Regions from separate parts of the Cyanobium sp. LEGE 06113 genome, predicted to be linked through region 4. Evidence: predicted binding sites of a transcription regulator. Region 4 holds the regulator's gene; each other region holds the start of a gene.
What was found. The regulator NtcA, encoded in region 4, controls nitrogen genes in cyanobacteria. The targets are predictions, from matches to a motif close to GTANCNNNNGNTAC.

Region 1: a site for NtcA is predicted at 1,824-1,837, ahead of IQ220_RS10745 (sensor histidine kinase KdpD). Genes of this name have one in related genera too.
Region 2: a site for NtcA is predicted at 1,077-1,090, ahead of IQ220_RS08875 (P-II family nitrogen regulator). Genes of this name have one in related genera too.
Region 3: a site for NtcA is predicted at 1,302-1,315, ahead of cynS (cyanase). Genes of this name have one in related genera too.

The regions. Positions count from the first base shown of each region.
Region 1 is NZ_JADEWM010000005.1:269,113-273,383, reverse strand. It holds gene purH (bifunctional phosphoribosylaminoimidazolecarboxamide formyltransferase/IMP cyclohydrolase) at 1-335, opposite strand, end outside; gene IQ220_RS10755 (alpha/beta hydrolase) at 418-1,056, shown strand; gene IQ220_RS10750 (DUF3155 domain-containing protein) at 1,079-1,450, opposite strand; gene IQ220_RS10745 (sensor histidine kinase KdpD) at 1,917-3,044, shown strand; gene IQ220_RS10740 (adenosylcobinamide-GDP ribazoletransferase) at 3,010-3,987, opposite strand; gene tgt (tRNA guanosine(34) transglycosylase Tgt) at 3,872-4,271, shown strand, end outside.
Region 2 is NZ_JADEWM010000004.1:212,147-216,417, reverse strand. It holds gene IQ220_RS08885 (cytochrome c biogenesis protein ResB) at 1-546, shown strand, start outside; gene queF (preQ(1) synthase) at 534-974, opposite strand; gene IQ220_RS08875 (P-II family nitrogen regulator) at 1,181-1,519, shown strand; gene IQ220_RS08870 (TlyA family RNA methyltransferase) at 1,628-2,494, opposite strand; gene IQ220_RS08865 (hypothetical protein) at 2,621-2,869, shown strand; gene purB (adenylosuccinate lyase) at 2,955-4,250, shown strand.
Region 3 is NZ_JADEWM010000008.1:119,638-123,908, forward strand. It holds gene IQ220_RS13185 (formate/nitrite transporter family protein) at 1-595, shown strand, start outside; gene cynS (cyanase) at 723-1,184, opposite strand; gene IQ220_RS13195 (redox protein) at 1,522-1,998, shown strand; gene IQ220_RS13200 (transglutaminase family protein) at 2,039-2,932, opposite strand; gene IQ220_RS13205 (alpha-E domain-containing protein) at 2,917-3,900, opposite strand; gene IQ220_RS13210 (circularly permuted type 2 ATP-grasp protein) at 3,894-4,271, opposite strand, start outside.
Region 4 is NZ_JADEWM010000012.1:3,072-7,342, reverse strand. It holds gene thyX (FAD-dependent thymidylate synthase) at 1-486, shown strand, start outside; partial or broken gene dcd (dCTP deaminase) at 520-1,098, opposite strand; gene IQ220_RS14570 (cob(I)yrinic acid a,c-diamide adenosyltransferase) at 1,110-1,757, opposite strand; gene ntcA (global nitrogen regulator NtcA) at 1,947-2,687, shown strand; gene IQ220_RS14560 (DUF3084 domain-containing protein) at 2,744-3,982, shown strand; gene IQ220_RS14555 (resolvase) at 3,979-4,271, shown strand, end outside.

The DNA of each region.
Region 1 (4,271 bases), on a different contig from region 4:
GGGTCGGCCACGGTTTCGCGGAAGGGGTAGAGGTTCACCACCACCACGTCGATCGGGTCGATGGCCTGGGCGTCCAGATCCGCCTGGTGGGAGGGGTCCTGGCGCCGCGCCAGGATGCCGCCATGGATGCGGGGATGGAGGGTCTTGACCCGGCCCCCCAGGATTTCCGGAGCGCCGGTGTGCTCGGCCACCCGGGTCACCGCCAGGCCCGCGGTCTGCAGCGCCGCCGCGGTGCCACCGCTGGAGATCAACCGGTAGCCCGCCGCGATCAGGCCCTGGGCCAGGGGCACCAGACCATCCTTGTTGGAGACGCTCAGGAGAGCCGTGGGGGCCATGGTGGCAGCTGGGCAGGGGCAGAAGGCCAACCTACGCAGCGGCCCGTGGCCCAGACTGCTGCCGCCAGCCCTGCTCCACGCCGTGCCCGCACCCCAACCGCCACCGGCCGAGGCGCTGCTGCGTCGGGGGCCCAGCAGCGGCGATCGGCGGCTGGTGCTGCTGCACGGCTGGGGCGCCGACGCCGACGACCTGCTCGATCTGGCCGACCTGCTGGTGAACGCAGACACCAGCGTGGTGGCCCTGCGGGCCCCTGGCCTGCACCCCAGCGGTGCGGGGCGGCAGTGGTACGACCTGCAGCAGAGCGGCTGGCCCGAACTGCCTGGGGCCCTGGAGGGCCTACGCCAGCGGCTGGAGGCCCTGGGTCAGGAGGTGCCGCTGCGGCGCACGGTGCTGCTGGGCTTCTCCCAGGGTGCCGCCATGGCGCTGGACGTGGCCAGCGGCGGGGCCGGCCTGCCCGTGGCTGGGGTGGTGGGCTGCAGCGGCTACCCCCACCCTGACTGGCAACTCTGCGGCGGAGACCACCAGAGCTTCCCTGTGCTGCTCACCCACGGCCAGCAGGATCCGGTGGTGCCCTTCGCCGCCAGCGTCGAACTGTCCGAGCGGCTGCGGGCCGGCGGCCATGGCGTGGAACTGCTGGGCTTCCCGGGCGGCCACACGATCGACATGGCCCTGATTCCCTCCATCCGCAGCGCCATCACGGACGCCTGGATGGAGGCCTGAGCTGACTCAGAAGCGGTGTGGATCAGACGAAGGCGTACTCGTACTCTTCCATCTCCTCCCAGTCGTCGGAGGCGAGGGCCTCGATGCCCTCGAACAGCACCTCTTCACCGATGCTGTCGACGATGGAGCGCAGCGATGGGAACAGGAAGTGGTTCTCCTCGGCGTACTGGGCGCTGAACAGGCCCTTCTCACCCCAGAAGAAGCGGTCGGTGGTGTGCTCGTTGCGGCGCACGTTGAGCAGGGCCGGCGGCACCAGGGCCTGTTCGGCGATGTAACGGCGGGCAGCCGTCACGGGCTTGTGGGAGCCGGTCTCCAGGTTGAACGTGGAGACATGGGCCAGGACGCGCTGACCGGCAAGACGACGGCGGCTGATCCGCTTGCGCTTCTTCGACATGGAGGCAGCTCCCGCGGCGGGGAGAGAGAGGGGACTGGAGAGGCCGGGCGGGGAGGACCCGATGGCCATGGACCGGCGGCGTGGAACCGAGGGAAGGGAACCGGCGCATGGAGGCCGGAAGGGGTGAACCCGGAAGCCCTGGGGCTGGCGGACTGGATGGACGCTGGGCAGCATCCAAAGGGTGGCGCAACCGACCGTGGCCGCAGAACTGGCAGAGCAGCGTCGGCAGATTCCGCAAAGCCCTTAAGGCGCGGAACCCAGCAGGAGGGACGGCCCGTTGGACGGACTGCCCTGCCACTGCTGTAGCTTCGTTTGAGCAAAAGCGCAACTGAAGCGGACCAGACGCTGCTCCAGGCCCAGGACGGCTCAGGGAGTAGTGGTCGATACCGAGATATTAAGCTTCTTTTCTCGGTTTGCTTCACGTTCCGCCAAATTTGTTTCTGGATTGCTGCCCGGGGCCGAGGTGATGGCTGTCTCCAAGCGCTTTCTCAGCCTGCTGCAGTTCCAGCTCGCCCAGTTCGCCGACCGGCCCGACGTGACCTCGCTGGTGGTGTACGTGGCAGACGTGGGTGAGGGCAAGAGCCCGCAGCTACTGCCAGTAGGCCAGTGGCCGATGGCGAATCGCACACTTGCGGCGGTGGCCCTCGACAATCCGCTGACCGCCGTGGCCGATCTGCGCCGCTGGCTGCCGCTGCGTCACGGCGGTGTGCTGCTGGGTGCCCTGCAGGTCGACACCGCGGCGCTGCCCTGGCCCGAGCCGCTGCGCCAGCGCCTGCAGGCCGTGGCCCTCTGCCTCACCGAGGGGCTCTGCCTCGACCTGGAGCAACAGCGCCTGCAACAGCAGCTGCTCGCCCAGCACGAGCAACTCACCGTGCTGCTGCATCAACTGCGCAATCCCCTCGCCGCCCTGCGCACCTTCGGTCAGCTGCTGCTGCGGCGGCTGGACGGGGATGAGCGCAACCGCCCTCTGGTGGAGGGATTGCTGCAGGAGGAGCGGCAGCTGCAGCGCTACGTGGACGCCATCGATCGCCTCGGCGGTGGCAACCTCGAGCCGGCCCAGGAGCCTGGACCGGGGCCGCTGCTGCTGCCGCCCAGCCTCGGCGGGGCCGCCAGCCAGCCCCTGGCGGACCTGTTGGAGCGCCTGGTGCAGCGGGCCTGCGCCACCGCGGCCCTGCAGGGGCGCCCCTGGCAGGGGCCCCAGGCCCTGCCCCAGTGGCAGGGCGACAGCGGGGCGGTGGCTGAAATCGTGGCCAACCTGCTCGAGAACGCCTTTCGCTACAGCTCCTCCGGCTCGGCGGTGGGGCTGCAGTGCCGGCCCACGCCAGCAGGGGGCTGGCAGCTGGTGGTGTGGGACGGGGGGCCACCGATCCCTGCACCGGAGCGCCAGCGGATTTTTCGCAGGGGGGAGCGGGGCACGGCGGGCGCCGCCCAGCCCGGCAGCGGCCTCGGCCTGGCGCTGGCCGCCGATCTGGCCCGCCACCTCGGCGGCGAGCTGGTGCTGTGCAACGCCCCGGCAGACCTTGACCCTGCCCTGCCGGCGCACGGCAATGCCTTCTGCCTCAGCCTGCCAGCGCCCGCAGCACCAGCCCCATGAGCAGCAGGGCCAGGGCTTCGCTCCACTCCACGCAGGCGCCGTAACTGTCGCCGCTGTGGCCGCCGAGGCGGCGCCCCAGCCAGAACGGCACCAGCACGGCGGGCACGAGCCCCAGCAGCGGCAGCCAGCCGAAGCTCCCCGCTGCCTGGGCCCGGGGCGGATCCAGCATCAGCGCCAGGCCAGCCACCAGGGGCCCGGCCAGCAGGGCAGGCAGCAGCTCCCGGCGCAGGCCTCGCCAGTGACGGCGGTGGAACCCGGCGCTGCCGCCGGCGGCGGGATCCTGGCGCAGGTAGGGGAAGCGGGCCATCGCCAGCAGCGGCGACAGCCGCCCCCAGAAGCCCGTCCACAGCAGGGCCATGGGGGCCGCGCCCGCCAGGCACACCAGGCCGGCCCCCCGCAGCAGAGCCAGCAGCAGGGCCGCCTGCACGGCGGCGGCGCCCACGCGGCTGTCAGCCATGGCCTCCAGGGCCCGGGGGCCGGCCCCCAGACCGTCGGCGGTGTCGAGGGCGCCGTCGTGGTGGAGCCCACCGCTGAGCCCCAGGGCGAGGGCGATCACCAGGAGCACCTGCGCCCCCAGCGGCAGCCAGCCGGCGGTGCCCAGCCAGACCAGGGCCTGCAGACCGCCCAGCACCAGGCCGATGAGCGGCGCGAAGCGGGCGATGCGCTCGAAGCGCGGGCGGATCCAGGGCCAGCCCGGCAGCACGGTGTAGAAGATCCAGGCCCCAGCCAGGTCCCGCAACCAGTCGGGCGCAGAGCGGGCAGCGTGGCGGGGTTCCCTGGACACAGGCAGACGACCTCTAGCGTCGGAGCAGCGCCGGCGCGGCCCCATCAGCTTCACACCGCCACCCTTCAGCTTCACGGCCACAGCCCGCTGTCCCCGCACCCGGGCCCGCTGTGGCTGCTTCCAGACCCCCCACGGTCCGGTGACCACGCCCCGCTTCATGCCGGTGGGCACCCTGGCCACGGTGAAGGGGGTCATGGCCCCCCAGCTGGCCGCCACCGGGGCGGAGATGGTGCTGGCCAACACCTACCACCTGCACCTGCAGCCCGGTGAGGCGATCGTGGCCGAAGCAGGCGGGCTGCACCGGTTCATGGGCTGGTCCGGACCCCTGCTCACCGACTCCGGCGGCTACCAGGTGTTCAGCCTCGCCGGCATCAACCGCATCGACGACGACGGCGTGACCTTCCGCTCGCCCCGGGACGGCAGCCGCATCGTGCTCACGCCGG
Region 2 (4,271 bases), on a different contig from region 4:
CAGATCAGCGTAAACCACCCCTTGCGCTTCCAGGGCGTCACCCTCTACCAGGCCGACTGGGGGCTGGCCGCTATCACTGTTCAACTGGGCCGCAGCCCGCTGCTGCAACTTCCCCTGCAGAGCTTCCCTGAGCTGGGGGAGCAGGTGTGGGGCCTGGTGCTGCCCACCCGACCCGATGGCTCCGATCCTGTCCTGCTCAGCCTCAGCAGCGAGCAGGGTCCGGTGGAGGTGTTCGGGGCTGATGGCGCCAGGCTCGGGCAGCTGGGTATCGGCGCCTCCCCACTGGAGGTCAACGGCCTGCCGGTGCGGGTGGCTTCGGTGCTGCCGGCCAGCGGCATCCTGCTGAAGCGTGATCCGGGAGTGCCCCTGGTGTACGCGGGTTTTGCCATCGCCCTGGCCGGCGGTGGCCTGAGCCTGCTGGCCACGCGCCAGCTCTGGGCGATCAGCGAGGCCGGGAGGCTGCACGTGGCCGGCCTCTGCAACCGCAATCTCACGGCCTTCGCACGGGAGCTGCCGGAGTTGCTCAACCCGCCTCAGCAGGCCTGACGACTGCCGTGGCGAACCGTGACCACCGTGTGGACGTTGCCGCGCGGATTGAAATCAGCTTCCAGCTGCATCCATGTCGGCTCGCAGGCCACCACGAAGTCGTCCAGGATCCGGTTGGCCACCTCCTCATGGGAGATGCTGCGATTGCGGTAACTGTTCACGTAGAGCTTGATCGCCTTGAGCTCCATCACCCGGGGACCAGGCTGGTAGAGCAGGCGCAGAGTCGCGAAATCGGGATAGCCCGAAAAGGGGCAAAGGCAGGTGAATTCCGGCAGGGTGATGGCGATGTCGTAAGGACGCCCCGGCCGGGGATTGTCAAAGCAGATCAACCGGGATTCTGCGATGGCCCGTTCGCCGTAGAGGGGGGTCTGGGTGCGGCCCGGGGCGGAGCCGGCACTCGCCTCGGGCGTGGCAGATGGCGTGGACACGGCAGGGCACTGAGCGGGTCACGACCATGATGGCTGAAAGCATCTGAGGGCCTGGGGCCCGCTCCGGCCCAGAAGCGGGGATCCTGTCGAGGCGCTGGCCAAGTAACATTGGCTACGACAACACCCCCTTGGCTCAGGCCTAATGGACCCCTCTCCGCCAAAAGCGGCGAGCCATGAGACCCTGATCGTCCAGCCCACCGGTATCCATGAAAAAAGTCGAGGCCATCATTCGGCCCTTCAAGCTTGAAGACGTCAAGATTGCGCTGGTCAATGCCGGCATCGTGGGCATGACCGTCAGCGAGGTTCGCGGCTTTGGTCGTCAGAAAGGTCAGGTGGAGCGCTATCGGGGTTCCGAATTCACGGTGGAATTCCTCCAGAAGCTCAAGCTCGAAATTGTGGTAGATGACGACAAGGTGGACACCGTGGTCGATGCCATCCAGGACGCTGCCCGCACCGGCGAAATTGGCGATGGCAAGATTTTTGTGGGCACCATCGACGGCGTGATCCGCATCCGCACCGGTGATCGCGACAGCGGCGCGATCTGAGCCCATCAGGCTCTGACCTCTCTTCCCTGAGCACGCCAGCTCAGTTCTGCCCCCTCCACCACCAGACCACAAGGGGGCCAGTGCGGCCCCCTTTCCCACGACGCCGGCTCAGGGGATAGCCAGGGCGAGGTCAACGCACGCTTTGATCGCTGCAATCCTGTCCTTCGGATGCTGCGGCAAGGCCCAGTTCGCCAGCGCTGGAACGCTCTCCAATGCCGCCGAACGCAGCCAGAGCAGGTACTCGTGGTTGCCGGCAGGGCCTGTGATCGGAGAGGCCACAAGGCCTGAGGCCTGAAGGCCCAGCTGTTCAGCAGCCGCCAGCACCGCCGTGATCGCCCCGAGATGGGCCTGCGGACTGCGGACCACACCGCCTTTGCCCACCTGGCCCTTCCCCACCTCGAACTGGGGTTTGACCAGCAGGATCAGATCGCGCCCTGCAGTGGCTGATGATCCTCTCAGCAGCGCCAGCAAAGCCGGCAGCACCAGGGCCAGGGAGATGAACGACACGTCGGCGACGGCCAGATCCGGTCTGGGGTCGCTCGCGCCGAACAGCGCTTCAGGGGTGAGATGGCGCAGGTTCGTGCGCTCCTTGAGCACCACCCGCGGGTCACAGCGCAGCCGCCAGGCCGTCTGGCCGTAACCCACATCAATGCCGTACACTCGCGCAGCCCCGTGCTGCAGCAGGCAGTCGGTGAAGCCGCCCGTCGAGATGCCGCCATCAAGACACACCCGACCGCTCACAGGGATCGGGAAGCTGGCCAGGGCCAGCTCCAGCTTCTCGCCACCGCGGGACACGTAACGGGGCAGCTGCAGCACTTTCAACGGCAACGCAGGCGCCACCTCAGTGCCGGGTTTGTCAAGGATGCGCTCGCCGCTGCGCACGCGGCCGGCGCGGATCAGCACCTGGGCCTGTTGGCGTGTCTCCACCAAGCCGCGGGCCACCAGTTCTAGATCCAGGCGCTGTTTCGAAGCCACGACTCCGGGAGCGGACAGGTGTTGCCGTTCCCTGATCAAACCACAAAGCAAACGGAACAGATTGCGTGATTGTCCACGGCGGCGCCCTCAGCCGCCTGAAGATGGCCCCAGCCCCCGAGCGGCAGTATGCAGTCCAGCGCAGCCAGCATTCCAGCCACAGCCCAGGTGGCCGACCTGGAACGCCACCGTCAGTCGGCCCAGCTCATCGAGGCCCTGAGCCCTGGCAGCTTTGTCACGCTGCGCAACCAGCCCCCCGACCTCCCCCCCTTCCAGCTGATCCAGTGCCGGGGTGGGCGCTGCTGGGTACGCCAACAGAGCTGGGGGGCGATGGTGCAGTGGGAGGTGGCCCACCGTCAGCTCAGGGTCCTGGCCTGATCCCGGTGGGCCTTACAGCCGCGTCCTGGACGGCCCCATCCATACCGACCCATACATTGGATGGGCCGTTCCCACCCGCTGGGCCTTGATCGAGCGTTACACCCTGCCTGAGATGGGCGCCATCTGGAGCGAGCAGGCCAAGTTCCAGAGCTGGCTTGACGTGGAAATCGCCGCCACAGCCGCCAATAGCGAGCTGGGTCGGGTGCCCGCCGAGGCTCTGGCCCAGATCAGGGACAAGGCCAGCTTCAGCGTGGAGCGGATCCTCAGCATCGAGGCCGAGGTACGCCATGACGTGATCGCCTTCCTCACCAATGTGAATGAACACGTGGGCGATGCGGGGCGCTACATCCACGTGGGCATGACCAGCTCCGACGTGCTCGACACGGGGCTGGCGCTGCAGATGAAGGCCTCCGTGCAGGTGCTGCGCCAGGAACTGGATCAGCTGGCCAAGGCGCTGCGCAACCTGGCCCGACAGCACAAGGACACGGTGATGATCGGCCGCTCCCATGCGATTCACGGCGAACCGATCACCTTCGGCTTCAAGGTGGCCGGCTGGCTGGCCGAGACGCTGCGCAACCAGGAGCGGCTCGAGCGGCTCGAGCAGGTGGTGAGCGTGGGTCAGATCAGTGGCGCCATGGGCACCTACGCCAACACCGACCCTGAGGTGGAGGCCATCGCCTGCAGGCAGCTGGGCCTGGTGCCGGACACGGCCAGCACCCAGGTGATCGCCCGCGATCGCCATGCGGAATACGTTCAGACCCTGGCCCTGGTGGGAACCGCACTGGAGCGCTTCTCCACCGAGATCCGCAATCTGCAGCGCACTGACGTGCTGGAGGTGGAAGAGAACTTCGCCAAGGGCCAGAAGGGCAGCTCGGCCATGCCCCACAAGCGCAATCCAATCCGCAGCGAACGGATCAGCGGTCTGGCCAGGGTGCTGCGCAGCTACACCGTGGCGGCCCTGGAAAACTGCGCCCTCTGGCATGAACGCGACATCAGCCACAGCTCGGTAGAGCGCATGATGTTGCCCGATTGTTCAGCCACCCTGCAGTTCATGCTGAGGGAGATGACTGAGGTGGTAGGGGGTCTGGGGATCTACCCCGAAAACATGACCCGCAACATGAACATCTATGGCGGCGTTGTGTTCAGTCAGCGTGTGTTGCTTGCCCTAGTGGAATCGGGTCTCAGCCGCGAAGAGGCCTACCACATTGTTCAGACTCATGCCCACGCAGCCTGGAATTCCGAAACCGGTAACTTCCGAGACAACCTCGAGGGCGACCCGGCGGTCACAGAGCTCCTGAAGGCAGAGGCTTTGGCGGACTGTTTCTCCACGGAACTGCACCGGGAGAATCTGAATGTGATCTGGCAGCGACTGGGGATCTGAGCGATCCCAGCATTCAACACT
Region 3 (4,271 bases), on a different contig from region 4:
GAAGAAAACCTTCCACAACTGGATGTGGGTGTGGATCGGCAATTTCCTCGGCACGGGCCTGGTCGGCATCCTCTTTGCCATGAGCCTCACCAGTGGAGGAACGGCAGATCTGGCCACCGGGGCCGGTGACTGGGTGGCCGTGGCCAATAAGATCATCGGCCTCAACAAAGCCAATGTGATTGCCAAGTATCAGAACCTCGGAGCTCTTGGATTTTTTCTTGCCTTCCTGCGCGGTCTGATTGCCAACTGGCTGGTCTGCCTGGGAGTCACCCTGGCCCTGGTGAGTAAGAGCGTTCCTGGCAAGATCCTGGCCTGCTGGCTGCCCATCACTGCCTTCCAGGCGCTGGGGATGGAGCATATCGTGGTGAACATGTTCCTGCACACCACGGGCCCCTTGCTGGGTTCAGGCGTGAGTTTCCTTCAGATCGCTTTCTGGAACTATCTGCCGGTGACGCTCGGCAACATTGTGGGTGGCATGGTGTTTATCGGCATGCTCTTCTACAGTACCCACCGCTCTCCGATCAGCAATGTGTTGCCCACCAGGCATGATGAAAAGCTTGAAAGGGAACTCGCCGCCGAGCTGGGAGCGCGCTAAGTTCAGCCCCTGCGATTCCACTGCAGCTGAACGTCTATCTTGAGAATCGGCGCAGTCTTCTTCGTATCAGTCACAAGTGCCGGGCAGCAACGCTGCCCGGTCTTTTTTTATGGGTTCAAGAAGTGGTTCACCACTTCTTGTAGGGCAGGAACTTGCCGCACATGGTAATCTTCACCCTGTCTCCCGTGGGGTTGGCTTCTTTGTCGACATGCAAGGTGAAGTCAATGGCGCTCATGATGCCATCGCCGAACTTCTCTTGAATCACATCCTTCAGTGGCATGCCATACACCTGCATGATCTCGTAGAAGCGGTAGATCAGGGGATCGGTGGGGATCACCGGATCCAGGCTGCCCTTGGTGGGGTAGGTCTGCAGGGCGGCTTCGGTGTCGCCATCCAGGGCGAGCAAACCGGCCAGGGCTGTGGCTTCGTCGCTGGAGGCGCAGGCCTGGCCATAGAACAATGAGGCGACCCACACTTCATCGCGACCAAGGGCCTCACCCAGCTCGGAGAAGCTGAGTCCTTTGGCTTTCTTGGCCTTCAGAAGTGCGGCCGTCAAGGGCGATCCGCTGGAGCCAGGTGTTGATGACATGGTCATAAAAGTTGAGATCTGATGTGGCAGCCAAGCAGCTGATCTGTGGGCCCTCTGCTGCTTGATGTGCTGCAAGATGGAGCCCCTTCATGATGTCGTCATGGCTGTGATTCTCGTGTGTTGATCGATACGACAAGGCACTGAACCTGCTGTGCCGGCCACCTTCTGGCCCGTGCCACTCCCCTGCGGCCCAGTGCAGAAACTGCCCAGGCGGTCGGCCGTTTGGTAGTGGCGGCCACACTGGCTGGGGTACGGTGTTCGGTTCACTGGATTACGCCCAACCGGTGCGCGCCCAACACCGACTGCCATGACTGCCACAACGCCGAGACCGGCGCCGATGTTCGAGCTAATCCCCTACGAGAAGTTCCGCGACACCCCCGCGGTGCGCTTCTTCGACATCACTGTGGCCGCGTCCAATGCCCGGGATCTGGTGATCCACTCGGGGCCCGCCACCTCCCCTCCGGACGATCCGGCCACGGCAGCCTGGCAGTTCTACCTGCATCCCCACCAGGAGGACAATCTGCTCGCCCTGCACGGCGGCCGCACCTTCTATCTGGTGAACTTCGGCTGGAACTACCCCTTCCACATCGTGCGGCTCGATACGGGCGGCGACATCCTCAGGATTCCGCCGGGAACCTTCCATCGTTCCGTTTCCGATCCTGACGGCTCGGTGGTGCTCAACCAGGCTGTGCGCGAACCGGGTGTCAGCCTGGTGCAGGAATTCCGCGTCTACAACAGCCGGAGGATTCCGAGGCTGTTCGCCACCACCTTCAAAACCGCGCCGCTGCCCAAACTGCACGGTCTGCACTGGTAAGGCGTGTTGGCTGAATGCTGACCACCCAGCCCCGCCGCGATCAGCCCAGGGGCAGGCTGGCCTCCAGGGGGGCGACGGGATCGAGAATCTCCGCTTCGATCAGCCAGTCAAAGCTGCTGCTCACCCCAGCTGGGCCTGAAAAGCAGCCGGTGATGGCCGCGGTGAGTTCCGGCTTCGAGGACGTGGCCAGGGTGATGTAGCGATCGTCGACCGGACCCTTGCCGCTGGGGTCGTAGCCGCGCCAGCCGGCTCCCGGCAGGTACACCTCCGTCCAGGCGTGCAGGTCGTACTGCTCGGGAGCGGGATCCACCAGGTGGTAGCCGCTGACGAACCGGGCCGGCAGGCCCACGCAGCGGCAGGCCTCCACCATCAGCATGGCCAGGTCACGGCAGGAGCCCACCCGTTCCTTGAGGGTGCGGCCGGCAGGCCAGGCGGGACCCACGTGGCGCTGGGTGTACTTCACCCGGTCCTGGATCATCTCCACCAGCTGATCGAGAAACATCAGGGCCCGCTGGTCGCTGCCCATCAGGGCCTCCTGGGCCATGTCCACGGCGGCGGGGTCGTGCTGGCCATTGGGCAGCCAGCCGCCGAGGGCGCCCTGCAGGTCGCCGTTGAGGTGGCCCACGGGGTAGGGCAGCAGCGGCTCGTTGGCCTCCAGGCAGGCCTGCAGATCCGGCGGCGCGTGGGAGACCACCGTGCTGCTGGCCTCGATGCGGAAGCTGTCACAGGAGCCGCCGAAGCGGGCCCGCAGAATCTCATCACCACTGGCGGCGATCAGGGGGAACAGGGAGCTGGGCTCAGGATCGATCCTGAGCTGGAAGTCCAGCAACGTCTGAAAGCCATGGCCCCGGGGCTTGAGACAGAAGCGATGGGCTCCGAGCAGAACAGGCGCGCTGTACCGGTAGCTGAACGAGTGCTTCAGGCGCGCACGCATGCCGGATCCGCGTTCTGGGACTCAAGGCTGGTCGCCACGAAGTAGCGCCCCTCGATCAGGTTGTGCAGTCGGTTGAGGTCGCTCTGCAGGGCGTCGATGGCCTCATGGAGGCCTACCGCGAACAGGTCGTCGATGCGGGTGTAGCTCCAGCGGGCCAGGGTGAGGCCACTGAGGCACTCCAGCTCGTCCGGTGCACCGGGCACCGAGCGGCCCTGCACGATCCTGAGGGTGTCCTGAATCCGCTCCAGGCAGTAGCGCACCGAGCGCGGAAAGATCGGGTCGAGCAGCAGGAAGCCGGCCACGGCGCGGGGTTCGATCGCCTGTTGACGCGCCTGGCGGAACATCTGGTAGGCCCCGGCGCTGCGCAGCAGCGAGATCCACTGCAGTTCATCCAGCACGCCGCCCACCTCGTCGGGGGAGGGCAGCAGCAGGAAGTACTTCACATCGAGGATGCGGGTGGTCTTGTCGGCCCGCTCCAGCAGCCGCCCCAGCCGGCTGAATTGCCAGGAGAGATCGCGGCTCAGGGTGGAGTCGGTGATGCCGTAGAAGAGCTGGCAAGCCCGGCGGATGTCGCGCAGTTGCTCCTGGGGGGGTTGTTTCCAGAAGCTTTCATTCTCCTGCAGCGTCCAGTAGATGTCGTTGAGCTGCTCCCACATCTCGGTGGTGATCACTTCGCGGATCTGCCGGGCGTTCTCCCGGGCAATGGCGATGCAGTTGGCCACGCTGTTGGGATTTTCCTCAGCCCGCACCAGGAACTCGATCACATCGTCGGGGCTGCCATTGGTATAAAGCTTGTCGAAGAGTTCCCGTTCGCCGCTGGCATCGATCAGGGGCAGCCAGGGTTCGGCGCTGCCCGGGGGGCAGTCGAGGGCCATGGCCTCGCTCACCTCCACGAAGCGGGAGATATTCTCAGCCCGCTCCACATAGCGGTTGATCCAGTAGAGCGAATCGGCGACGCGGCTCAGCATGAGCTGGAGCCCTGCAGTTGGAGCTGGCCATCGCCACGCTCACTGACGATCCATGTGTCCTTGCAGCCCCCGCCCTGGGAGGAGTTCACCACCAGGGAGCCGCGCCGCAGGGCCACCCTGGTCAGACCGCCGGGGCTCACCCAGGCGCCCTTGCCCCGCAGCACGTAGGGCCGCAGGTCCACATGGCAGGGGAACAGCTCGCCCTCACTCAGGGAGGGCACGGTGGAGAGTTCCAGGGTGGGTTGGGCGATGTAGTTGCGCGGGTTGGCCTCGATGCGCTTGGCGAAGTCGTCGATCTCCTCCTGGCCGGCATGGGGGCCGATCATCATTCCGTAACCGCCCGCTTCAGCCACCGCCTTCACCACCAACTG
Region 4 (4,271 bases):
GTGATGCAGCAGGCCCGCACCCACCGGGTGGGGGTGAGTTTTGATGTGCAGTCGATGCGCTACACGGGCGATCGCATCACCAAGGCCGCCAGCGGCGAGCTCAACCTGGAAGAGGTGTTCTACCTGCGCCCGCTCGGCAACTACAGCGACCGTCAGGGCAAAAAATATGCCTACAGCGCCGAACAGCGGGCCATCGACCTGGACCTCTGCCGCCGGGCTGCCGAGCGCTACGCCGAGCTTCTGGCGGCCGGCTTTGCCGAGGAGCATGCCCGCGGCATCCTGCCCTTCGACTACCGCCAGCACTTCGTGGTGAGTTTCACCCTGAGGGCGCTGCTGCACTTCCTTGATCTGCGGGCCAAACGCGATGCCCAGCAGGAGATCCGCGCCCTCTGCGATCTGATCTGGCCTCACCTGCAGTTGTGGGCCCCTCAGGTTGCCGAGTGGTATGAGCTCAGCCGCCTGCACAAGGCCAGACTGGCCCCCTGAGTGAGGCCCCAAGAGGGGTTCACACCCTGGCCAGGTCACGCGTTCAGGTTGGTGTTGATACTTTCCTGCCCGGTCGCCGTAGGTTGTCTCACAGGGATCACCCTCGAAGAAGAGCAGCTGACAGATGCCTTCATCGGCATAGATACGGCAGTCAGCCCCTGAGGAATTGCTGAACTCCAGGGTGAGGTGGCCCTCCCAGCTGGCCTCGGCGGGAGTGGTGTTGACGATGATGCCCAGGCGGGCGTAGGTGCTCTTGCCCAGGCAGATCACCGTGATGTTGGGCGGCACCCTGAGGTGCTCAAGAGCCACCCCGAGGCCATAGGAATGGGCGGGCAGGATGAAATACCGCCCATCCGCATCTTCGTGCAGGGATGCGGGCTCCAGGTTGGCAGGATTGAAGCGCTTGGGGTTCATCACCGTTCCGGGCACATGGCGGAAGATGAGGAATTCCTGGGGCGAGAGGCGCAGGTCGTAGCCGTAGGAGGAGCAGCCGAAGCTGAGCACCGGACTGCTGGCCTGAGCGGGGTCAAGGTGGCGGACCAGCGTGCCCTGGAAGGGCTCCAGCATGCCGCCGGACGCCTGCTGCTTGATCCAACGGTCGTTCTTGAGCATCGGAGGCCGGCCTAACAGCCGCGGCGGAGCTGGGTGACCTGGTCAGCCAGGGCCATCAGCTCAGGTGCCATGGAGGGTCCGGTCAGAATGACATCCAGGTGGGGGGGCCGCTGCTCCAGGGTGGTGAGCACCTCCTGGAGGGGCAGATAGCCCAGCTCCACGGCGAGGCCGAGTTCATCGAGCACCATCAGGTCGACGCTGCCGTGGAGCAGCTGCTGGCGACTGAAGGCCCAGACCTCCTGCACCGCCTCCAGGATCTCGCCGCCATGGGTTGGAGCCGGTTCGGCCAGGCAGGTGGCCACGGCCGGCCGCAGCCACTGGAGGCGGCCGCAGAGCCAGGGGCTGGCGGCAAGCCCCTGCTCCACCCCACCCTTGAGCAGCTGACTCACCAGCACCCGGCTGCCGAGGCCAGCGCTGCGCAGGGCCAGGCTGAGCACAGCCGCCACACTGCCCCGGAACGGGGCGGTGTGGACCTGGAGCATGCCCTCCGGCTGGGCCAGCCGGCGCCGCGGACGCACAGTCGCCGGAAGGGCCGCAGCAGGCAGAGCCACAGGAGCCACGGGCCGATGGGCCGTGTGCACAGCGGCCTCGGCAGGCGCGGAACCCACCACCTCGAGCCGGACTCCGGAACCGGGGCTGCTCGAGAGACTGGCGGCCATGGACCCTGCAGCGACGCAGGACTGAATGTAGCGGTCGCGTGGCGTAGCGCTCGGCACAACCACCACCTGTGGTGGGTCCACCCACACGCACGCCGGTGCGCCCGGACTCACCGGCCCCCAAAAGGTGCCTGTTGCTACATGAGGGCCCCCATCGCATCTATAGGGTCCGCCCATATGCCTGACCCAGCCATGGTTGGCGCCACACGCGGGTTCAGCCGTACGGCCAACACACCCAGCAGCGGTGCACCAGGGGTGGTGGGCGGCATGGGGGCCGCCGGCCAGGGCCACCAGACCCTGCTGGAGGTGATCCGGGCCTTGGGAGGCAGCAGCGTCGAGGCGATCGAGCGCAGCAAGACGATCTTCTTCCCGGGGGATCCGGCCGAGCGGGTCTATCTGCTGCGGCGCGGAGCCGTTCGCCTCTCGCGGGTGTACGAATCCGGAGAGGAGATCACCGTGGCGCTGCTGCGGGAAAACAGCCTGTTCGGGGTGCTCTCCCTGCTCACTGGCCAGCGCTCAGACCGCTTCTACCACGCGATCGCCTTCACCCGCGTGGAGCTTCTGAGCGCACCGGCCACCTCTGTGCGCAAGGCGATCGAACAGGACGCCAGCGTGGGCCTGCTGCTGCTGCAGGGGCTCTCCTCACGGATCCTGCAGACCGAAACCATGATCGAGACCCTCACGCACCGCGACATGAGTTCGCGGCTCGTGAGCTTTCTGCTGGTGCTCTGCCGCGACTTCGGCGTGCCGGGTTCGGAGGGCATCACCATCGACCTGCGTCTCTCCCACCAGGCCATCGCCGAGGCCATTGGCTCCACCCGGGTGACGATCACCCGCCTGTTGGGAGACCTGCGCAACGAAGGGCTGGTTCAGATCGACCGCAAGAAGATCACCGTGTTCGATCCGATCGCCCTGGCCAAGCGCTTCAGCTGACATCGGCCTGAAGCCCAGCGGCCAAGGCGGGATACTGGCTCCATACGAGGACACCTGTGTCGGGCTGGCTGCTGATCCTGGCGCTGCTGGTTCTCGGCGGCGTGCTCTCCACCCTGGGCGACCGCCTGGGCAGCCGGGTCGGCAAGGCCAGGCTGAGTCTGTTCAAGCTGCGGCCGCGGCGCACCGCCGTGCTGATCACGGTGCTGACAGGCAGCCTGATCAGTGCCATGTCCCTCGGGCTGATGCTGCTGGTGAGTGAGCGCCTGCGCACGGGACTGTTCGAGCTCGACCAGCTGGAGGAGCGGCTCAGTGGCACCCGCAGCCAGCTCGAGGCCAGTCGCCAGCGCCTCAGCACCAGCCAGGCGGAGGTGGCCAGGGCTCAGGCCGGCCAGCGCAAGGTGCAGCAGGAGCTGGCCCAGGCCGAGCGGCGCAGCGCCGCCCTGCGCAAGGAGTTGGCCCCCCTGCAGGCCCAGCGGGCCAGGCTGGAGCGCGACAAGGTGGCGCTCGAACAACAGAACCGGAGCCTGGAGGGTCAACGCGCTCGCCTCAGCGAGGTGGTGCGGGGCCGGGACGCTGAAATCCAGCGCACCGAGGCTGAACTGGCCGCAGTGCGGGAGCGGATCGCAGCAGGGGCCCAGGAGCTGCGTGAGCTCGAAAACAACCTGATCGCCCTGCGGCGCGGCGACGTGGTGATCACCACCGGCCAGTCCCTGGCCAGCGCCAAGGTGAAGCTGGAGAACCCCGGCCAGGCCCAGGAGGTGATCACGGCGTTGCTGCAGCAGGCCAACCTCAATGCCTTCCGGCGCGTGCTGCCGGGGGAGGCGGTCGATCGGCAGATCCTGCTGGTGCCCAGCAACGACATCAGCCGTCTGGAGGGGCTGCTGGCTCGACCCGGCACCTGGGTGGTGAGCATCCTCTCGGCCGCCAACGTGCTGCGCGGCGAGAGACAGGTGCTGGCCTTCCCCGACCTGCGTCCGAATCGGCGGGTGGTGGCCGCCGGTGAGGTGATGGCCCGCACCACGATCGAGGCCGGCCTGCGCAGCCCCGACCAGCTGGCCCGCCGGCTCAACCTGCTGCTGGCGGCTGCCTATGCCCAGGCCCAGCGCCAGGGCACGATGGAGGATGGACTGCAGTTCGATGCCGCCAGCTTCAACCAGCTCACCCAACGGCTGGCGGAGCGCCCAAGCGACGCGGTGGTGCAACTCGAGGCGGTGGCACTGCGCGACGCCGACACCCCCGACCCGATCTCCGTGGAACTGAGGATTTCGGGCAACAGAGGGGCCGGCCGCCCGTGAGGGGGGCGTCGCTGCTGGCGGGGCTCGATCCCGGGCGCAGCAAGTGCGGGCTGGTGCTGGCCGATTCCAGGGCGTCGGTGCTGGTGCAGGCCGCGATTCTGGCGCCGGCGGAGGCGTTGGCCCTGCTGCGGCACTGGCAATCCCAGCGAGGCCTCACCCAGGTGGTGCTCGGCAACGGCACCGGCAGTGGCCCCTGGCCCGCCCAGTTGCAGGGCTGCGGGCTCGATCCCCATCCCGTGGATGAGCGGGGCACCACCCTGGCGGCCCGCAGTCGCTTCTGGGAACTGGA